3 regions of the Pseudomonas sp. PDM14 genome follow, and region 2 is predicted to be linked to each of the others. Evidence: riboswitches for the same ligand, from Rfam matches in the RefSeq annotation. Region 2 holds a riboswitch; each other region holds the start of a gene.
What was found. A riboswitch is a leader RNA that binds a small molecule or an ion and turns the genes downstream of it on or off. The one in region 2 is predicted to bind cobalamin.
Positions count from the first base shown of each region.

Region 1: linked by a shared signal. The riboswitch ahead of cobG (precorrin-3B synthase) and the one ahead of IB229_RS00945 (TonB-dependent receptor) in region 2 are both predicted to bind cobalamin.
Region 3: linked by a shared signal. The riboswitch ahead of cobW (cobalamin biosynthesis protein CobW) and the one ahead of IB229_RS00945 (TonB-dependent receptor) in region 2 are both predicted to bind cobalamin.

Region 1 is NZ_JACVAQ010000002.1:113,230-120,306, reverse strand. It holds gene cobJ (precorrin-3B C(17)-methyltransferase) at 1-522, opposite strand, end outside; gene IB229_RS13240 (precorrin-2 C(20)-methyltransferase) at 574-1,326, opposite strand; gene IB229_RS13235 (precorrin-8X methylmutase) at 1,323-1,949, opposite strand; gene cobG (precorrin-3B synthase) at 1,946-3,283, opposite strand; cobalamin riboswitch at 3,374-3,720, opposite strand; gene cbiE (precorrin-6y C5,15-methyltransferase (decarboxylating) subunit CbiE) at 3,784-5,004, shown strand; gene IB229_RS13220 (cobalt-precorrin-6A reductase) at 5,001-5,735, shown strand; gene IB229_RS13215 ((2Fe-2S) ferredoxin domain-containing protein) at 5,773-6,489, shown strand; gene IB229_RS13210 (vWA domain-containing protein) at 6,496-7,077, opposite strand, start outside.
Region 2 is NZ_JACVAQ010000001.1:233,241-240,317, reverse strand. It holds gene IB229_RS00955 (ABC transporter substrate-binding protein) at 1-968, opposite strand, end outside; gene IB229_RS00960 (FecCD family ABC transporter permease) at 1-3, opposite strand, end outside; gene IB229_RS00950 (ABC transporter ATP-binding protein) at 965-1,738, opposite strand; gene IB229_RS00945 (TonB-dependent receptor) at 1,837-3,975, opposite strand; cobalamin riboswitch at 4,136-4,482, opposite strand; gene IB229_RS00940 (glyoxalase superfamily protein) at 4,619-5,152, opposite strand; gene IB229_RS00935 (hypothetical protein) at 5,338-5,964, opposite strand; gene IB229_RS00930 (diguanylate cyclase domain-containing protein) at 6,052-6,939, opposite strand; gene IB229_RS00925 (hypothetical protein) at 6,936-7,077, opposite strand, start outside.
Region 3 is NZ_JACVAQ010000002.1:101,885-108,961, reverse strand. It holds gene cobN (cobaltochelatase subunit CobN) at 1-3,098, opposite strand, end outside; gene cobW (cobalamin biosynthesis protein CobW) at 3,263-4,312, opposite strand; cobalamin riboswitch at 4,410-4,595, opposite strand; cobalamin riboswitch at 4,655-4,884, shown strand; gene IB229_RS13180 (CbtB domain-containing protein) at 4,982-5,167, shown strand; gene IB229_RS13175 (CbtA family protein) at 5,205-5,915, shown strand; gene IB229_RS13170 (cobalamin biosynthesis protein) at 5,951-6,352, shown strand; gene cobM (precorrin-4 C(11)-methyltransferase) at 6,382-7,077, shown strand, end outside.

The sequences.
Region 1 (7,077 bases), on a different contig from region 2:
TTCCAGCCAGGGCGCCTCGCCCTCGATGCGCAGCGAATCGCCCGCCAGCAAATCGCTGACCAGGCGCTTGCCCTGCTCCAGATCAGCCAGCACGTAGCCCGGCGGCGGGTTGAGCACGCAGGTGCCGAAGCGCAGTTCGCCGCTGGTGGTGATCGCTGCCGGCACCGCGAGCAGCACGCCAATCTCACGGGCCATGACGTTGACGCCACCCAGGCCACCGAGCAACGGCACCACCGCGCTACCGTCTTCGGCTACAGCCAGCACCGGCGGCTCGGCGCCTTTGCTGGCCAGCAGCGGTGCCAGGCAGCGAATGACAATACCGGCCGCGCACAGGGCGATGATCGGCGTACCGGCGCGATACAGGCTGCGCAGGGTATCGCCGAAATCGTCGTAGGGCTGTTCGACGCCCTCGACGCGCCCGCGCAGGCCGTGGATCTGCGCCTGCGGGTAGAGCGTCTGCAACCGGCGCGCGGTGGCCAGCGCACTGTTACCGAGGATGATCAGGGCGGGAATCGAAGACATGGAAAACCTTGAATGAAGAGGCTGGGGCGTGTGAATCAGGCGTTCGAGGACTCAGCCGCTCCATTTCTCGCCGGGAATCACCACCAGCGAGAAATATGGCGAGGCCATCGGCTCGACTTCGTCCAGCGGCACGATGCGCTGGTTGTCCATGGTCGCGCGCTCCACATACAGCGCGCGCCCGGCCAGGCCGAGGTCGCCAAGTACGCGACGCACCTTGTCGAAGTTGCGCCCCAGCTTCATCACCACCGCCGCGTCGGCCACTGCCAGGCGCTGCTTCAGTTCCTCTTCCGGCAACACGCCGGAGAGCACCGACAGGCTCTGGTTGCGGTACACCAGCGGCACGCCGAGCACGGCCGCGCCGCCGAGCATCGAGCAGACGCCCGGCACCACATCGGCGTGATAGGCGCCGGACAGGCGATCATGCAGGTACATGTACGAGCCGTAGAAGAACGGGTCGCCCTCGCAGATCACCGCCACATCGCGACCAGCGTCCAGATGCGCGGCGACCTGCACGGCGCAGGTGTCGTAGAAGTCGCTGATCACCGTTTCATAGGTCAGCGGTGGCTCCAGCTTCTCGGTGGTCACCGGATACACCAGCGGCAGGCGCTGCTGCGCCGGGGTCAGGTGCTGTTCGATGATGCCGAAAGCGTTGCCGCCCTGGCCCTTGTTCGCCTTGGCCTTGGCCACGAAATAGCCCACCACCGGCGCGCCTTGCAGCAGACGCAGTGCCTTGAGGGTGATCAGTTCCGGGTCGCCGGGACCGACGCCAATGCCGAGCAGACGCCCCTTGCCGTTGCTCATCATTCGACCTCCGTGGCCAGGGCGTTGACTGCCGCGGCGGCCATGGCACTGCCCCCGCGGCGGCCGCGCACGATCACGTAGGGCACGCCGCGGCTGTCGGCGGCGAGCATGTCCTTGGATTCGGCAGCGCCGATGAAGCCCACCGGCATGCCGATGATCAATGCCGGCTTCGGTGCGCCGGCATCGAGCATTTCCAGCAGGTAGAACAACGCGGTCGGCGCATTGCCGATCACCACCACGCTGCCTTCCAGGTGCTCGCGCCAATGCTCCAGCGCGGCGGCGGAACGGGTATTGCCCAGCTCGCGCGCCAGGGCCGGCACGCGTTCGTCATGCAGGGTGCAGATCACCGGGTTGTTGGCCGGCAGGCGCGCGCGGGTGATGCCCTCGGCGACCATCCGCGCATCGCAGAGGATCGCTGCACCGGCCGCCAGGGCGCTGCGCCCGGCCGCGCCGGCACCGGGCGAGAAGCGGATGTCCTGCACCACGTCGACCATGCCGCAGGCGTGGATCAGGCGCACGGCGAGCTTCTCCAGGTCGGTGGGGATGGCCGACAGATCGGCCTCGGCGCGGATGGTGGCGAACGACTGGCGGTAGATTTCCTGGCCGTCGCGGATGTACTCGATCATGCGGTTTTTCCTGGTTCGGACTGCGCGGCGAACCAGGCGCCAGCGTCATCGATACTGAGAGATGGAGCCAGCAGGCGGCCGAAGCCGCTCACGCCGGGGGCGCGCTGGTACAGCTGGTAGCGGCCACCGGGCTGCGCCAGCAGGGTGAAAGGGGCGGTGTGTGCGCTGGAACACGAACGAGCGCAGCCACTCAGGTGCACCTGCGGCCGTGCACCACCAGCGCGCAGCAGTTCGGCCAGGCGCAGCGCGTCGGCCTTGGTATCGGCGTGGCCCTTGATGCAGGCGGCGGAGCCCGTGCAGGCGACCAGCTGGGTCAGCGGCTCTTCCGCATCCACGCGCAACCTCAGCGCGGCCACGGCAGCACGCACGGCGGCCGCACGGTCACTGGCAATGTTCGGCAGCAGCACGCCCTGCCACGGCGTCAGGCGCAGGCTGCCGTCGCCATCACGCTCGGCGATGTCGGCCAGCGCCGTCAGTTGGCTGGCGTCGATGCGCCCGAGGTCGCTGGCGGCCAGCAGCATCTGCAGGCCGGTTTGGCGCTGGGGGAGAAGGCCGAGCGGTAGGCGTGTCAGCACCGGCTCGCGTGCAACCCTCTGTGCAGGCAGCAAGGCGAATGGCAGCCGTGCCTGCAATTGCACGAGAAAATCCTCGGCCGCGAGGCTGCCCAGCAGCTGACGCATGCGCACCTGCTCGTCGCTCGCGATATCGAGGAACAGCTGCAGCACCGCCTCGACCAGCGCCACGGCATGCTCGCGCGGCACCCGCGCCAATGGTGCATCCAGCGGCCTGCCTGCCAGGCCGAAGGCCAGTGCGGCGTCATCACCCGGCACTGCGCTCAGCCACAGGTCATGCGGGTGTTCGAGCATGTTCAGGGCTTCGCCACCGTCGAGTTGCAGGGCGAATTTGGGCGACAGGCCGTGGAACGCCGGCGTGTCCTGCAGCAGATCGAGGATCTGCTCGGCCAGAGGGCGCACATCGAGGTGTGCAGCCGGATCAAGGCCGGCCGCCGGGCTGACCAGCAGGTTGCGCACATCGTCCGCACCCAGGGTGCGCGGGCCGAGGCCGGCGTCGAGCAGGGCCGCGATCAGCCGATCCGCCTGGTCGCTGCGCACGCCACGGACCTGCAGGTTGCTGCGGTTGGTCAGTTCCAGCACACCGCTGGCGCAGGCCTGCGCGGCACTGGCGATAGCGCGGGCCTGGGCGCTGCTGAGCACGCCGCAGGGCAACTTGACCCGGCAGACGCCGCCGTCCAGTGCCGCGACGATGCGCAGCAGCCCGGGGCACGCCGAAGGGCGTGGCACGGGCAGGTCGGCGATGGCGGGCAATTCGTTCAAAGGGTCACCAGAAGCAAGGCGCGGCGACCGGACCAGCAGCACCCGAACAGACAGGTACTGCGGCATCGGTACACCCCGCCCGATGTTGGCACTCGCGACAGCGTCGTCGGCAGGTCTCCTGGCTGGCAGGTCAAGATCGTTCCACCACCTTCCCGATTGCTCAGAACCCGTCTCGAATCCCTTGATCGTCGGCCAGGCTGCGTTGAAATCAGGCTCAGAATGCTCATTTACACCTCGTAAATTGCGCTTCTTCGCCTGGTTTCGCCTTGCCTGGCTCTAGTTCAAGAAATCCGAAACAGGGTTCTCTGTGGTATCTGCGCGGAACGACTCGCTGCTTACAGTTGCGGGGGCAGCCACGGTTGGAAGCGACGCCTCCTCCGTATTCCCTCTTCGGCCTGCGGGCGAACCCATCAGGCACCGACGAAGGCGCTATTATGCCCGCTTTGTCCGGCGCAGCGACAAGCCTGCTCGTCGCACGGGTTTTACAGTGAGGAAGGCGCATGGCGCAGTGGCTGACGGTGGTGGGAATCGGTGAAGACGGCTATGCCGGGCTAGGCAAGGCCGCGCGGCGCGCGCTGCTGGGCGCCGCGAGGATCGTCGGCGCACCGCGCCAGCTCGACCTGTTGCCTCTCTGTATTCGCGCACCACGCCAGGCCTGGCCCAGCCCGTTCAGCCTGGCGCCCGTGCTGGAGCACCGCGGCACGCCGGTCTGTGTGTTGGCCAGCGGCGATCCGATGCTGTTCGGCGTCGGCGCCAGCCTGGCGCGGCAGATACCGACGGACGAGCTGTTGGTCCTGCCCGCACCCTCCTCCTATTCGCTGGCGGCTGCGCGCCTCGGCTGGCCGTTGCAGGAGGTCAGCCTGCTCTCGGTAGTGGCCCGCCCGCTGGCAGCGTTGCATGCACACATCCACGCGGGCCAGCGCTTGCTGATTCTATGCAACGACGGCAGCAGCCCCGCCGCCATTGCCACGCTGCTGCGCGAACGCGGTTTCGGCCCCAGCCGCCTGACCGTGCTCGAACACCTCGGCGGCCCGCTGGAGCGGCGCATCGATGGCCTGGCCCAGGACTGGGCGCTCAACGAAGCCGCGGCGCTCAACCTGCTGGCGGTGGAATGCCTGGCCGATGCCGATGCCACTCACCTGCCGCTGACCTGCGGCCTGCCCGACGACGCCTACCGCCACGATGGCCAGCTGACCAAGCGTGACGTGCGCGCCATCACCCTCGCCCGCCTGGCGCCTCGGCCCGGCGAGCTGCTGTGGGATGTCGGCGCCGGCTGCGGCTCCATCGGCATCGAGTGGATGCGTGCGCACCCCAGCTGCCGCGCCATCGCCATCGAAGCCGACAACAGTCGGCAGCAACTGATCCAGCACAACCGCGACGCCCTTGGCGTGCCCGCCCTGCACCTGGTATGCGGCGCCGCACCCGAGGCACTGCACGGCCTCGAACGCCCCGAGGCGATCTTCATCGGCGGCGGCGTGACCATTGCCGGCGTGCTCGAACACTGCTGGCAGCAGCTAAAGCCCGGTGGCCGGCTGATCGCCAACGCCGTCACCCTGCAGAGCGAAGCGGTGCTGGTCGCCTGGCGCGAAACCCACGGTGGCGAACTGACCCGCATCGCCGTGGCCCAGGCGCAGCCGCTGGGCGGCTTCGACACCTGGCGCAGCGCCCTGCCGATCACCCTGCTGGAACTGCACAAGCCTGCGAGCGCCGTGCCGGCATGACACGCCTCCTCCTGCTCGGTGGCGTCGGCGATGCCCTGGCCATCGCCCGTCGCCTTGGCCCGCCGCATATCTACAGCCTCGCCGGGCTGGGCAAAGTGCCCAGTGACCTGACCTGCCAGGTGCGTGTTGGCGGCTTCGGCGGCGCTGCGGGCCTGGCCGCCTTCATCCGCGAACAGGGCATCGACCTGCTGCTTGACGTCACCCATCCCTATGCCGCGCAGATCAGCGCCAACGCCGCCCGCGCCGCCGAACAAACCGGCATCCCCTGCTGGGCGCTGCGCCGCCCCGGCTGGCAGGCTGGCGCCGGGGATGACTGGCGCGAAGTGGCCGACTGGGCCGAACTGAGCACCGCGCTCGGCCTCTTTCAGCGGCCGTTCTTCACCCTCGGCCGCGAACCGCTGCAGCACCTCGACGAGATCCCGGCCGGGCAGTTCTGGACCGTACGCATGCTCGACGAGCATCCTGGCAACGTCCGAGCACGTGTGATCGGCGACCGCGGCCCATTCAGCCTGGAGCGTGAACGCGCGCTGTTCGCCGCGGAAAATTTCGATGTGCTGATCAGCAAGAACAGCGGCGGTAGCGCCACCGAGGCCAAGCTGCAGGTGGCTCGCGAGCGCGGCCTGCCGGTGCTGATACTGGCGCGCCCGACACTGCCTGCGGTGGCGCGCGAATTCAGCACCGGCGAGGCGCTGTGGCAGGCACTGCAAGCCTTGCCCGGCGGGCTCGGGTAAACTGCCGGCCGCTTTCCTTGCCGTACACGGAACCGCCATGCCCGCCTCACCTTACGCCCGCACGCTGCTCGTCGGCCCTGACCTGCAGCGTGGCTCCTACGCCGACCTGTTCCAGCGCCAGCTGATTGCCCTGCGTGGCCCCGAAGCCCTGGCGGATATCGTCGATACCAGCGAGGGCTTCGCCGATCTCTGGCAACAGGTACGCGCCTGTGTCGCCGCTGGCGAGTTGCCGCTGCTGCTGATCGACCTCGATCCGAACAGCAGCAGCCCGTACCTGGACTGGCTGCGCAGCGAACTGCAGAGCATCGGTGGCGAACAGGCGAATCGACTGTTCGTGGCCCGCGGCAACAGCGAGGCGCTCGACGCGATCGGTGCGCTGATCGAGCAGCGCGACAAGCACCTTGGCTGCGTCGACGTGCCCGTCCTCCCCGATGCCCACGCCTGGTCCTGCATCCCCGAGCACCAGTACCGCGTGTTGCTGTGCAACGGCCCGCGCTGCACCCGTCGCGGCGCGCTGCCGTTGTGGAAGGCGCTACGCGAACAATTGAAAGCGGCGGGCAAGCTGGAGTGCGCGGGTGGCGTGCACATCACCCGCACCCAGTGCCAATTCCCCTGCGACCAGGGCCCGACCCTAAGCGTCTACCCGCCGGGCGCCTGGTATCAGATCGCCAGCGAAGCCGATGTGCAGCGCCTGGTGCAGGAGCAGTTCGTCGCCGGGCGCGAGGTGCCCGAGCTGATCATGCGTCGCGGCTGAACCCGCTCAGCGGGACTGCAGCGCCATCTCCTCGATATGCTGGTATTCGGCCCCCAGCTCGGCAGCCAGGCGTTGCGCACGGCCCAGGCGGATCGGCGCGCACTCGATGTCCACCAACAGCGCCGGGCAGGCAGCCGGCAACAGCGCCGGCCAGTCATGCAAGCGGCCATCGGTGAGCACCAGCAGGCGCTGGTTTTCGGCGGGTTTCAGGCGCTGGCGGCGCAGCAGCCAGTCGGAAGCCTGCTGTAGCGCTTCGATCAGCGGTGTGCCGCCACCGGCACCCAGATCCTGCAGCCAGTCGTTCAGCGCAGTGGAGGCCTTCTGCCCCTGCCAGCGCCAGGTCGCGTCCTGACCGCTGGCCGCCAGCACGGCCAGTCGCACGCGTTGCCGATAGGCCTGGTCGAAGACGCTGGCCAGTAGGCCCTTGGCCTGGCTCAGCGCACCCTGCCGGCGGGTCGAGGCCGAGGCGTCGACGATCACCAGCCAGAGTTCATCCGCTTGTGCGCTGCGCGGGCGCCGCAGCAGCTCACGCACGCTGCGCGGGCGGCCCTTGAGCAGGCTCGCCGGCCAGTCGACGGCGCCCAGCCG
Region 2 (7,077 bases):
CAGTACGACGCCTGCCCGAACAGCTGCGGGTGCAGGCTGGCGGCGATCTTCTCGATGGCCGTGGCGCTTTCCACCGAGGGGGTGACTTCGAGGTAGGACAGCACCAGGAAGCGCTGCTCGCGTACCGCCTGGATGTCCTGCAGCGCCGGGTGTTGCAGCAGAAGGTCACGCTTCTGCTGCCAGGTGCGTGGGCCGTAATCGACGATCAGGATCACCTCCGGGTCGCGCTCGACCACGCTTTCCCAGTTGACCTGGGTCCAGCTGGCGGCGATGTCGTCCATCACGTTGCGCCCGCCAGCGGCCTGGATCAGCGCCTCGGGCATGCCCAGGCGCCCGGAGGTGGTGGGGCGGTCCTCGCCGCTGTCGTAGAGGAACACGCGCGGCGTAGCGGTCTGGCTCGTCAGCCGTGCCTGCACGGTATCGATGCGCGTGCGCAGACCGGCGACCAGGGCTTCGGCCCGTACTTCCACGGAAAAGATGCGGCCGAGATTGAGCAGGTCGCGGTAGAGGTCGTCGAGGCTAGCCTGGCGCTGCGCCATGATCCGCGAACAGGATTCGCTCAGTTCGTAGACCGGGATGTCGAAAGGCGCCAGCGTGTCCGGGGTGACCGGGCCGCCGACGCGCATGCCGTAGTTCCAGCCGGCGAAGAGCAGGTCGGCATCGACGCCCAGCAGGGTTTCCATCGACGGGTAGCGGGCGGCCAGCTCCGGCAGGTCGCCGAGAGCGGTTTTCATCGCCGGGTCGAGGGTTTTCCAGCCGCTGATGCCGGTGTAGCCGACCATGCGCTCGCGCAGGCCGAGGGCGAGCAGCATGCCGGTCAGGCTGATGTCGTGGCTGACCGCGCGTTGCGGCGCCTTCGTAAAGGTCACGTCACGCTCGCAACTGCGCAGCGTCAGTGGATAGTCGCTGGCGATGGCCGGCAGGGCGAACAGGGCCAGCAGGGGAGCGATCAGGCAGCGCAGGTTCATGCTTGAGTGATCCAGGTGATGCGTGGGTACGCGTGAAGGGGATGGCGGTCGACCAGCGCCTGCACGCCGAACACGCGCTGGAGCAGCTCGGCGCTGAGGACCTCGTCCGGCGTGCCGCTGGCGACCAGTCGGCCGTCGGCGAGGACATACAGGCGGTCGCAGAACGCCGCCGCCAGGTTCAGGTCGTGGAAGCTCGCCAGCGTGCTCAGGCCCAGGCCGCGCAGGTGCTGCAGCAGCTCCAGCTGGTAGCGCGGGTCAAGGTGGTTGGTCGGCTCGTCGAGAATCAGCAACCCCGGCTGTTGCACCAGGGCGCGGGCCAGCAACACGCGCTGTTTCTCGCCGCCGGAGAGGGTGGCGAAGGCGTGCTCGGCGAGGCTGTCCAGGCCGAGGCGGCGTAACACCTGCGCGATCAGCTCGGCGTCTTCGAGGGTATCGCCGTCGAACAGACCTTTGTGAGGGGTGCGGCCCATGGCGACCACGTCGCGCACGCTGAGGCCGAACTCCTGGGGAAACTCCTGCAGCACCACGGCGATACGCTGTGCGCTCCAGCGCGGGCTCTGTCGCCAGAGGTCGTGATCATCCAGCCGCACCTGGCCGCTGGCCGGTTGGCTGAAGCGGTAGGCACAGCGCAGCAGGCTGGTCTTGCCGCTGCCGTTGGGGCCGATCAGGCCGACGAACTCGCCCTGGGCGACATGCAGGTCGATGTCGCGCAGCAGCCAGCGGTGGGTGTCGGTGGCCCAGGCCAGGTGGTCGAGGTGCAGGGTGGACATGGTCAGTTCGCGGGTTCATCAGGTGAAGGCGCCACAGGCGGTATCTGCCATGAATGCGGCGCCCTGGTGCGCCTGCGCATCGAGCGCAGGCGCCTGGTTTAGAAGCGGTAGTCGGCCGTGACGAAGAACGAGCGCGGATCGCCCAGGTACCACTGCGCCCCGTTGTTGCTCGAGGTGCTGGCGTACTGGCGGTCGAACAGGTTGTTCAGTTGCAGGCCCAGCGTCACGTCCGGCTGCACGTGCCAGTCGAGGGTGGCGTCGACCACGGTGTAGCTCGGCAGCTCGCTGTCGTTGGCGTTGTCGGCGTAGCGCTTGTCGACGTAACGCACGCCGGCACCAGCGGTGACGCGCTCGGCGAAGGCCTTGCTCAGCCACAGGTTGGCCGAGCGACGCGGCACGTTGGTCGGGCGGTTGCCCTGGTAGTCGTTGGCGCCGCTGGCGAACTCGTCGAACTCGGCACGCACGAAAGCGGCGTTGGCGGACAGCTGGATGGCGTACGGCAGGCTCAGCTCCAGGGTCGCCTCGATACCGTCCGAGGATTGCTGGCCGATCTGCTGTTGCACGGTCGGGTTGGCCGGGTCGGTGCTCAGCAGCTTCTTCTTGACGATGTGGTAGGCGGCCAGGGTCCACTCGCCACGGTCATCGAGAAACTGCTGCTTGATACCGATTTCATTCTGCTTGGCTTCGGTCAGATCCCATTGCTGCTGGCTGGCATTGAGGGTCAGCAGGTTGTTCACGCCCTCGGTGCTGGTAGCGTGCTGGCCATAGACGGAAAGGTCGTCGTTGACCGCGAACACCAGGCCGGCGCGCCAGTTGTTGCCGGTCAGGCTGCGGTCGCTGCGGATGTCGTTAGGGATATCGGTACGGTCCAGGTGCACCTGGTCGCGGCGCACGCCGGTGACCAGCGAGAGTTGCTCGGTGAGCTGGGTGCGGTTCTCCGCGAACAGCGAGAACTGCCGCGCCTGGCTGCCGTCGCGCGAACGGTACGGGTCGTTGCTGACGTAGCCACCACCGCCGGACTGGCCCAGCGGTACGCTGTCGCCGTAGGTGTTGCCGAAGTCGTGCTTGCGCACGAAGCGGATCGAGTTGTAGTCGGCGCCGACCACGGTACGGCTGTCGAGGCCGAACAGCGAATGCTCGAAGGTGAAGCTCTGGCGGTCGCCGAGCTGTTCCTGGGTGTGCTTGATGCTGATGAAGTCGCTGCGGTCTACCACGTCGCCGGGCTGCCAGGTATAGGTTTCCGCGTTGCGCCAGCGGCGCTGGGTCTTGAGGAAGTACAGCTGGTTGCTGGCGGTGATGTTGTCGCTGATGCGCCAGTCGGTGACCAGGCGGGTCGACTGGTCGTTGTAGTGCACGGTGGCGTTGTCGACGTTGTAGTTGTGCTCACGCAGGCTCTCGCGGTAGCGACCGTCTACCAGCGGGGTGCCGAAGTACTGCTGTGGCTGCAGGTCGCCGTAGTCGTGGGAGAAGGTGAAGCTGAGGTCGTCGCTGGCCTCCCAGCGCAGGGCGGCGCTGATCGCCAGGCTTTCCGAGTCGCCACGGTCGACCCAGCCGTTGCTGGCCTGCTGGTTGATGTTGAAGCGGTAGCTGAGGCTGTCGCTCAGCGAGCCGCCACTGTCGAGCGCGCCCTGGCGGCGGTCATCGGAGCCGTAGCCCAGGCGCAGGCGATTGCGGATCTCGCCTGCGAAGGGCTTCTTCGGCACCACGTTGACTACGGCGCCGGTGGCACCTTCGCCGTACAGCACCGAGGCCGGGCCGCGGAGGATGTCGATGCGCTCGACCGACCAGGTGTCGATCGGGAACGTCACGGTGCCCGCGCCGACGTACAGGCGGGTGCCGTCGAACAGCTGCATGGTCGAGCTGTGGCCGCTGAAACCGCGGGCCGACAGCGCCGTGCCGCCGTTGCCCGGCGAGCCGACGAAGGTGATGCCCGGCGAGCGGGTGACTGCGTCCTGCACGGTGGCGTTGTTGCGGCTCTGGATCTGCTCGGCGCCGATGCTGGTGACGCTGGCCGGGGTCTGCAGGGCGCTGAGGTTGAGGCGCGAGCCGGTGGTGGTCGGCGTGTGCAGGTCGGGTTGCTCGGGCTGGTCTACCGTCTCGGTGATGGCCGTGGAGGGCAGGGCCAGGGCCGTGTCGTCGTCTGCGGCGTGCAGCGGCAGGGCGAAGAGCAGGCAGGGTGCCAGGCTCGCGCGCAGGGCTTTGCCGGAAAGGGTTTTGCTAGGGGAGATACGGGACATGTCGTTCCACTCGAAACAGGAATGAATGAATCCCGGAGGGAACAACGCATAGGGAATCGCAGGCGCACGCGCCCACGGAAACCGGCCTGCGCCCGCCCACCGCGGGTTTGCCAAACAATGCTTCAGGCTGCGTGAAAACGGCGCGTACGAGCGCAGTGGTTTTCGCACAACCTGTTCAGGCCGGTCTCCGGGCTTGCGAGGGTCATGAACCATTCACCTTCCCATGCCGAGGCACAGTGGTCTGTCGAATGGTTCGCTCGCTTACCGTTGCGGGGGCAGCACCGGACTAGTCCCTAAGAACCTGTTCACGATCTTCTGAACTAGAGCCAAACGAGGCAAAAATGGCCGAGGAAGCGCAGTTTACGAACTGTAAATGAGCATTCCGAGGACGTTTTTAACGCTGTTTGGCCGACGGGCAGGAGATCGTGAACAGGTGCTAAGGACGCACCGGTTTCCCGTTTCACCCCAAGCACGGCGGCAGGGGGCACCTGAAACAGGCGCGCATCTGACCACCGATGATGAATCGAGTCAACGCGTTGAATTGTTAACGGTTTTGCCGAGACGCGAATTGCAGGCGCAGGAAAACGCGCGGCGAACAGTACGTTCGCCGCGTGCCATGCCGGTCAGTCAAGGGGAAGTGCGGTCAGTCGTCCGGCTCGCAGAAGCGGATACGGTTGCTGAACGGGTCGGTCACGGTCACCTGTTTGCCCCACGGCAGCGCTTCGATGCCGGGCTTCATGTAGGTGTAGTCCTTGCCGGCCAGTTCCTGCTGGAAGCGCTCGACGCCATGCATGGTGATGTAGGCGGTCGAGCCGGGGCTGGCGTCGCCGTGGTGACCGCTCAGGTGCAGGACCAGACCGGCGCGCGACACCTGGCAGTACAGCGGAAAGTTGTCGCCGAAGCGGTGTTCCCAGTCGAGGTTGAAGCCGAGGAAGTCGACATAGAATTCCCGCGCCTTGGCTTCATCGAAGATGCGGAAGATCGGCGCCGTCTGCGCGAAATGGATGCCATCGGCCTCGGCGCTGGCGAGCTTGGCCGCGAGGACGTTCCAGTTGGCGTAGCCGAGTTGGGCGGCGACCAGTTCCAGCGCCTGGCTGTGGCTGATGTCGATCTGCTGGTGCTTGAGGGTGTTTCTGAGTGCCTTGGCCATGGCCTTGGCGTCGGGGAGTTCGCGCATGCGTATCCATCCTTCTGCTGGCGAAAGTGCGGGTCAGTGCTCGCGTTGCTGAGGCGTTCGCCAATCGAGATGGAAAGGGGCGAAGTCGGGAAACGATGCTTTCACCAAACCCCGTAGGGTGCGAGCGGCAGGCAGCATCGGCCTTGGCTGGCGATGCTAACGGCAGGCGCCGCTCGGGGCAATGGTTACTTCTTGGCGGGTGCCGGGGCTGCCACTGGTGCTGGCGCGGAGACGGTCGGTGAGCTGAGGCGAAAACGCGCCAGCTCGGCCGGGCTGAGCACGCGCATCTGCCGCGGGTCGATACGGTTCATCTCCTCGATCAGGGTGCTTGGCACGTTCATCTCACGCAGGTAGGCCGCAGCGTTGTAGCGCACGCCGTTATAGCGCGCCTCGCCCTGGGCCGAATCTCCGTTGGCGTAGTACGGCCGGTGGATACCGACATGCCCGCGCACGGTCTTCTTGCGTCCGGCCGCCAGCAGGTAGACGCAGGTGCCCTGGCACACGCCGGTGGAGGGCACCAGGGTGTCGAAATCGGTTTCGCGCAGCAGGCGGCCCATGCGGATGGCTTCCGGCACGCTGCCACCGATGCTGTCGAGCATCACCACCTTCTGCGCGAAGGTGCCGGGGTTGGCCATGATGCCCTTCATCAGCACCTCGTAATCACCGGGGGCGATGTCCTCGGAGACCTTGGCCACCAGCATCGGGCCGATGCTCTTGTGCTGCACGGCCTCGATCTCGACCTTGGCCAGGACGGGGGCGGCGCTTGCCAACAGGACGGCGAGAAGGGCGGTACGAACGGCTGGCTGACTCATGGAGCGGGGGCTTTCCTGGCGGATCGGGCGAAGACGCAGACGATACCTGCATGCGCGCGGCGAATCGACCCTGAACGCGCCCGCGTTTTACCACTGGCTGACGCGCACCTCGCCACCGCCGGCCGCCTTGGCGCAGTACATGGCAGCGTCGGCACGGGTGATCAGGCCCTCGAAGGAGTGGCCGTCACGCGGATAGAAACTGATACCGACACTGATGTGCGTGGCGATCTGGTGTTCGTCGATGCGAAACAGGCGGTCGATGCTGGCGATCAGTTGCTGTGCCAGGGTGTCGGCGATGCTGGCCTGATCGAGGTTGCTGATGAGGATGGCGAACTCGTCGCCGCTCAGTCGCGCCACTACGTCGGAGCGGCGCACGGCGCGGCTCAGCCGCTCGGCGACGGCGACCAGCAGCTTGTCGCCGCAGGCGTGGCCGAGGGTGTCGTTGACGATCTTGAACTGGTCGAGGTCGATGAACATCACCGCCAACTGCTTGTGGTGCAGCGCTGCGTGCTGGATGGCCTGGTGCACCAGGTCGATGAACAGCGCGCGGTTGGGCAGGCCGGTGAGGTCATCGTGGTAGGCCAGCCTGCGCATTTCCGCGTGGTCTTCCTCGACCACCGCGAAGCTGTGCTGAATGGTGATGAAATGGGTGATGGTGCCACGGTCATCGAGCAGCGGTGTCACCACCTGATTGACCCGGCAACGGCTGCCATCCTTGCACAGGGCCTGCAGTTCACCGTGCCAGGGCTTGCCGGTGAGCAGCGTCTGCCACATGTCCTGGTAGCGCTCCTGGTGGATGCGCTCGGTTTCCTGGTGCATCGGGTTGTGCCCGATCATCTCGCTGTGCGCATAGCCACCCATGTCCAGGGCCGCCTGGTTGACCCAGACGATGGTGCCGGCGTGGTCGCTGATCAGAATGGCGTTGGTCGCGGACTCCAGTGCCTTGATCAGCAGGCTCTGGGCGACCGCTTTCATGCGGCCCAGCCCTGCGACACGCTCTTCAGGCTGATCAGGTCCTGGCCGCTCTCGTACAGCGTCTCGTAGTGATGCAGGCTGGAGCAGGCGGCGTAGACGTTGGTGACCGTGGCGCTGTCGTCGGGCGGGCTGCTGCGC
Region 3 (7,077 bases), on a different contig from region 2:
CAGAGACGTTCCTCGATGGCGTTTTGCACGCCGGCACCATAGGCGCCGGGCTTGGCGCCGAAGATCCGCCAGCCGGCCTGACGCCGTGCCTCGAGTTCATCCAGCCCACCATCCTGCAGTGCCAAGGCTTCCTGCCAGACGCGCGCGGACAACGGGTTCATGTCCGCCGACTCGTCCAAATCGGCGACCGCCTGCACGGCGTCGTCGAACAGGCGGATCAGGTTGGCGAAGGCATCACGGAAGAACCCGGAGACCCGCAAGGTCACGTCGACCCGTGGGCGGCCGAGCTGCTCGAGAGCGAGCACCTCGAAGCGCTCGACCCGCTGGCTACCCGCCTGCCACACCGGGCGCACCCCCATCAGGGCCATGGCCTGGGCGATATCGTCGCCGCCGGTGCGCATGGTCGCGGTGCCCCACACGGACAGGCCCAGCTGACGCAGATGGTCGCCTTCATCCTGCAGGTGACGCTCGAGCAGGCGGTCGGCAGCCTGCACGCCGAGGCGCCAGGCGGTGGGTGTTGGCAGGTTGCGCACGTCCACGGAATAGAAATTGCGCCCGGTGGGCAGCACGTCGAGCCGCCCACGGCTCGGCGCACCACTGGGGCCGGAGGGCACGAAGCGGCCATCGAGGGCATCGAGCAGGCCATGCATCTCGGCATCGCCACAAGCATCCAGCAACGGTGCAATTCGGCTGCGCAGGCTGTGCAGCACTGCCTCGCTCGATGCACCGGATTTGCAGTCCGGTGCATCGATCAACCTGAGTCCCAACAGCTCCAGGCGCTCACGGGTATCGCCGACACTGCGCCAGGGCTCATCGCTGAGGCCAATCAGCATCGCTGGGCGCGGCCCCACCCACGGCGCGGCCATGTCGCAATCGAGGGGGTCGAAGTCGAGCGCCAGGTCATGGGCCAGGGCACGCAGCAGGCTGGCATTACCGCCCTGGCCATCGCCACGAGGAATGCGCAGCAGGGCCAGCAGAGTGTCACGGCGCAACGTACCGGCCGGCGATTCGCCGAACACATGCAGGCCATCGCGGATCTGCGATTCCTTGAGGTCGCACAGGTAGGCGTCGAGTTGCGGCAACCAGCTGGCGGGGTCGTCATTGAGCTGCAGACCCAGTTCACGATCGAGGCTGGCCTCGCGGACCTTCTGCAGGATCTCGCCGCGCAGCTCACTGGCGCGGCGCAGGTCGAGCTGGCTGGCGTCGTAGTACTCGTCGGCCAGCCGCTCCAGATCCCGCAGCGGGCCGTAGCTCTCGGCGCGGGTCAGCGGTGGCATCAGGTGGTCGATGATCACCGCCTGGGTACGGCGTTTGGCCTGGGCGCCTTCGCCGGGATCGTTGACGATGAAGGGGTAGATGTTCGGCAGCGCCCCGAGGATCGCCGTTGGCCAGCAGTTTTCGGACAAGCCGACGCTCTTACCCGGCAGCCATTCCAGGTTGCCGTGCTTGCCGACATGAATCACCGCCTGGGCGGCGAACACATGGCGCATCCAGAAATAGAAGGCCAGGTAGCCATGCGGTGGCACCAGGTCGGGGTCGTGATAGACCGCCGCCGCATCCACCTGATAACCCCGCGCCGGCTGGATGCCGACGAAGGTCAGGCCGAAACGCAGACCGGCGATCATCAGCCGGCCACTGCGGAACATCGGATCGTTTTCTGGGGCACCCCAACGCGCCAGCACCGCCTGGCGGTTGGCCTCGGGCAGGGCTGCGAAGAACCGCTGGTAGGCGTCCAGCGCCAAACTTTGCGCGCAGGGCCGCAGATCGAGGTTGTCGAGATCGTTGGTCACGCCACCGAGCAACTGGTGGATCAGCGCGGTGCCGCTGTGCGGCAACGCCTCGACCGGATAACCCTGCTGTTGCAAGGCCTGGAGGATATTCAGCGCCGCCGCCGGGGTGTCCAGGCCGACACCGTTGCCGATACGGCCGTCGCGGGTCGGGTAGTTGGCCAACACCAGGGCAATGCGTTTGTCCGCAGCCGGCGTGCACTGCAGCTCGCACCAGCGCCGTGCCAGTTCGGCGACGAAATCCATGCCCGGCAGGTGCGCGCGGTAGCAGACCACATCGCTCTGGCTGCGCTCGCTGCGCCAGGCCAGGCCCTTGAAGCTGATCGGCCGGGTGATCAGTCGGCCGTCCAGCTCCGGCAGCGCGATATGCATGGCCAGATCGCGGGGGCCGAGGCCCTGGGCGTTGCCTTGCCACTGCTCTTCGCTGTCCAGCGCGCAAAGCGCCTGCAGCACCGGCACATCGCGGCGAAACGGCCTTGCCTGGGGCGACTCCGGGTTGGATTGGGCGAAACCGGTGGTGTTGAGGATCATGCTCGCGCCGGCTTCGTCCAGCCAATCCTCGACTTGCGCCAGGCAGGCCGCCTCCTTGAGGCTGGCCACGGCAATGGGCAATGGATTGAGGCCCTGGGCCTGCAGCCGCTGGCAGAAGGTGTCGACGAAGGCGGTGTTCGCCGCCTGCACATGGGTGCGGTAGAAGAATAGCGCCGCCACCGGCGCGTCAGGCTGCCACTCGGCGCGCCAATCATCCAGGCGCACGTCACTTTTGTGCGGATGGTAGAGCCCGACACGCGGCAGCGCGCGGGGGGCATCCCAGGCGTAGTCGCGACTCAGGTAGCGATTGGCGATGCAATGGAAGAACTGCAGCGCGTTATCCACCCCGCCCTGGCGCAGATACTGCCAGAGCCGCTCGGCATCCTCGGCGGCGACGTTGCCCAGGCCGGTCAATTCGGGATCGGGGCTGTCATCGCCGGGCACCAGAATCAACGTCTTGCCGCGCCCCGCCAGCTCCACCAGACGCTCGATGCCGTAGCGCCAGTAGCTGACGCCGCCGTGCACGGAAATCAGGATGACCTTGGCGTGCTGCAGCACCTGCTCGACGTAGAAATCCACCGAGGCGTGGTTGCCCAGTTGCGCCGGACTGGCCAGACGCAGGGTTGGGTAATCCTCGGGCAGATGACGAGCGACCTCTGCCAGCAGCGACAGGTGCGAGTCGCCGGTGCACAGCACCACCAGCTCGGCGGGCGTCTGACCGAGATCGGCAACGCTGTCGGCTGGCAGGGCAACGCCGGGCTGGGTGCGCAGCAGGTGCATGGGTCAGGGCACCATCGAGGAAACCAAAGCGCCCTCACCCCAACCCTCTCCCGGGGGGAGAGGGAGTTGGATCAGCGCAGAGGTTCCGGCCATGCATGCGAGTGCTCCCCTCTCCCCTCGGGAGAGGGGCCGGGGGTGAGGGTGGGCAGTCCGCGCAAGGGGCATCAGCTCAACGATGCCTTCAATTCGGCCTCGATGGCAGCCTGATCCAGCTCCTGCCCAATCACCACCAAGCGGCTGATGCGGGCCTCCTCGGCGCCCCAGGCGCGGTCGAAGTGTTTGTCGAAGCGCTGGCCAACGCCCTGTACCAGCAGGCGCATCGGCTTGCCTGGAATCGCCGCGAAGCCCTTGATGCGCAGGATGCCGTGCTTGGCCACAACGTCTTTCAGCGCCTGCAGCAGGCGCGTTTCTTCCGCTTCCGGCAGATCGACGGAGAAGGAGTCGAACTCGTCGTGGTCGTGATCCTCGTCCTCATCGTCGTGATGGGTGCGACGGCTGTCGATGTGCAGCTCGGTCTCGCTGTTCAGACCCAGCAGCACGTCCAGCGGCAGTTCGCCGTTACGCGCCTCGATCACCTTGACCGCTTCCGGCAGTTCTTCCGCCACTTCGGCGCGCACCGTCGCCAGGGCGTTGGCGTCGAGCAGGTCGGTCTTGTTGAGGATCACCAGGTCGGCGCTGGCCAACTGGTCGGCGAACAGCTCGTGCAGCGGCGACTCGTGATCCAGGTTCGGGTCCTGCTTGCGCAGCGCGTCGACCTGATCGGGGAAGGCGGCGAACGTGCCGGCGGCCACGGCCGGGCTGTCGACCACGGTGATCACCGAGTCGACCGTGCAGGCGTTGCGGATTTCCGGCCAGTTGAAGGCCTGCACCAGTGGTTTGGGCAGGGCCAGGCCGCTGGTCTCGATGAGGATATGGTCGAAGTCGCCACGGCGCGCCACCAGTTCACGCATCACCGGGAAGAACTCTTCCTGCACGGTGCAGCACACGCAGCCGTTGGCCAGTTCGTAGACGCGGCCAGCGGCCTCTTCCTCGCTGCAGCCGATGGCGCACTGCTGGAGGATGGCGCCATCGATGCCCAGCTCGCCGAACTCGTTGACGATGACCGCGATACGGCGACCCTCGGCGTTGCCGAGCATGTGGCGCAGCAGTGTGGTTTTGCCGGCACCGAGGAAGCCGGTGACGATGGTGACGGGAAGTTTGGCGAGCGATTTCATGCGGGGCCCTGCGTCGATGATGGCGGCGAACGGGGGCAGCAGGACAGGCATGTACGGCCGGGCCGTCATGCGTGCACCACCGGATCACCCCGCCCGGTTGTCAAAGCGTCATCGAGGCAGGTCTCCTGGCTGGCAGGTCGGCATCGCTGCGCTGCCTTCCCGGTTGCCCAGTGGCGTCACGCGCATCGACTCGCTGCATACAGTTGCGGGGGCAGCCACGGCTTGCCGTGTTCCCTCTTAGCCGCGACGCAAGCGCCGCAGAACCTCGAAAGCGCGAAGGCTACGCAGGCCGCGGTGGCAGGTCAATCGCCAGAGTTGACGCTCGCGCCCGCTTCGTGATGTTCTAGAAAGGCTGTTTCAGGTGTCTCGCGCCGGCGTGCGCGAGGTGAAACGGGAAGCCGGTGGGTCATCCGCTCGATTGCGAGCGAAGACGAGTCCGGCGCTGCCCCCGCAACGGTAAGCGTACGTAGGGTTGTCGTAGTCACTGTGCCAGGCGCATGGGAAGGCTGACCCACACTGTCGAGAGACGGTCGTCGCAAGCCCGGAGACCGGCCTGAACCCCTTAGTTTGGCAACCCGCGGTGGGCGGGTACGCGCCGGATTCAGGCCCTGCCGGGCCTGCTCGTGCTGCGTCCTTCTGCCCTGCCCCTTTTCATCAGAAGGTCAGATCATGTCCAGCAGCACGCTTCCGTCTTCCGCAGCCGTCACGCTTCCCCTGTCGCAACGCCTGGTTCTCGCCGTCGGCAGCATCCTGCTCGGCGCGGCGCTAATCTTCGTTGCTGGTTTCTCGCACATCGAGGCGATGCACAACGCCGCCCACGATACCCGCCACAGCGCTGCGTTCCCCTGCCACTGAGCAGCCCGACGCCCACTCTTTCGAGAAGCCGACTCCAATGATCAAACGTATCGCCCAAACCGCCGGGTTCGCCGGCCTGCTCGCCGCCATCGTGCTGACCCTGCTGCAAAGCCTGTGGGTCACTCCGCTGATTCTCCAGGCGGAAACCTACGAAAACAGCGAACCGGCCACCGAGGTCGTCGCCGAACACAGCCACGCGGCCGACGCCGCCGCTCACGAGCACAGCCATGACGCCGAAGCCTGGTCGCCGGAAGACGGCTGGCAGCGCGTGCTCTCCACCGGCCTGAGCAACCTGGTGGTTGCCGTCGGTTTCGGCCTGATGCTGGCCGGCCTGTTCACCCTGCGTGCGCCGAACAAGACCTGGCAGGGCCTGCTCTGGGGCCTGGGCGGTTTCGCCACGTTCTCCCTGGCGCCATCCGCCGGCCTGCCGCCGGAACTGCCGGGCACCGCCGCTGCCGACCTGCTGCTGCGCCAATACTGGTGGATCGGCACGGCACTGGCCACTGCAGGCGGTCTCGGCCTGCTGGCCTTCGGTCGTAACTGGGCGCTGCGCATCGGCGGCCTGGTACTGCTGGCCATCCCGCACCTGATCGGCGCACCGCAGCCCGAGGTGCACGAGAGCCTGGCCCCGGAAGCCCTTGAGCACGAATTCATCCTCGCCTCCCTGCTGACCAACGCGGTGTTCTGGTCCGCCCTCGGTCTGGCTGCCGCCTGGTTCGCCAGCCGCACCAAGCAACCGTCCGCCTGAGTCATGCGCGCCTCGCTCCGGGGCGCGTTTTCTCGATGAGCATCGTGGTAGCCGGGATCGGTTGTCGCAAGGACTGCCCACTGGCCGACCTGCTAGCCTTGCTCGAGCAGGTCGTTGCCGAAGCAGGCCTCACACTCGATGATCTCAACGCCCTGGCCAGCAGCACGCACAAGCGCGATGAGCCGGGCCTGCAGCAACTGGCGCACCACCTTGCCCTCCCCCTCGCCTTGCTCCCCAGCGAGCACCTGGCCGGTTACCATGCACGCCTGAGTCAATCCTCGGCGCTTGCGCTGGCCATCACCGGCAGCGCTGGCGTGGCCGAAGCCAGCGCACTGGCGCATGCCGAGGCCCTGAGTGGAACAGCGGCCAGGTTGCGCTGCGAAAAGCGCAGCAGCGCCCGCGCCAGCATCGCCCTGGCAGTCGCCAGCGGCGCCTGACCGCCCCCCCCCTGAGTTGTGGAGAACGCATGACCGTCTATTTCATCGGCGCCGGCCCTGGCGATCCCGAGCTGATCACCGTCAAGGGCCAGCGCCTGCTGCGCAGCTGCCCGGTGATTCTCTACGCCGGCTCGCTGGTGCCCGAGGCGGTACTCGCCGGGCACAGCGCCGAGCAGGTGGTGAACACCGCACCGTTGCATCTCGATGAAATCATCGCGCTGCTCGCCGCCGCCCACGCCAACAGCCAGGATGTGGCCCGCGTGCACTCCGGCGATCCCTCGCTGTATGGCGCCATCGGCGAGCAGATCCGCCACTTGCGCGCGCTCGGCATCCCTTTCGAGATCATTCCCGGTGTCACCGCCACCGCCGCCTGCGCGGCCTTGCTGGAAAGCGAACTGACTCTGCCCGAAGTGTCGCAGACGGTAATTCTCACGCGCTTCGCCAGCAAGTCGCCGATGCCGCCCGGCGAAGAACTGCACGACCTTGCCCGCCATCGCGCGACCATGGCCATCCACCTGGGCATCAACCAGCTCGCGCAGATCGTCGAACAGCTGTTGCCGCATTACGGCCGCGATTGTCCGATCGCCGTGATCCATCGCGCCAGCTGGCCCGATCAGGACTGGGTCAGTGGCACCCTCGCCACCATCGAGGCGCAAGTACAGGCCAAGGGCTTTCGCCGTACCGCACTGATTCTGGTCGGCCGCGTGCTGGGCGCCGAGCAGTTT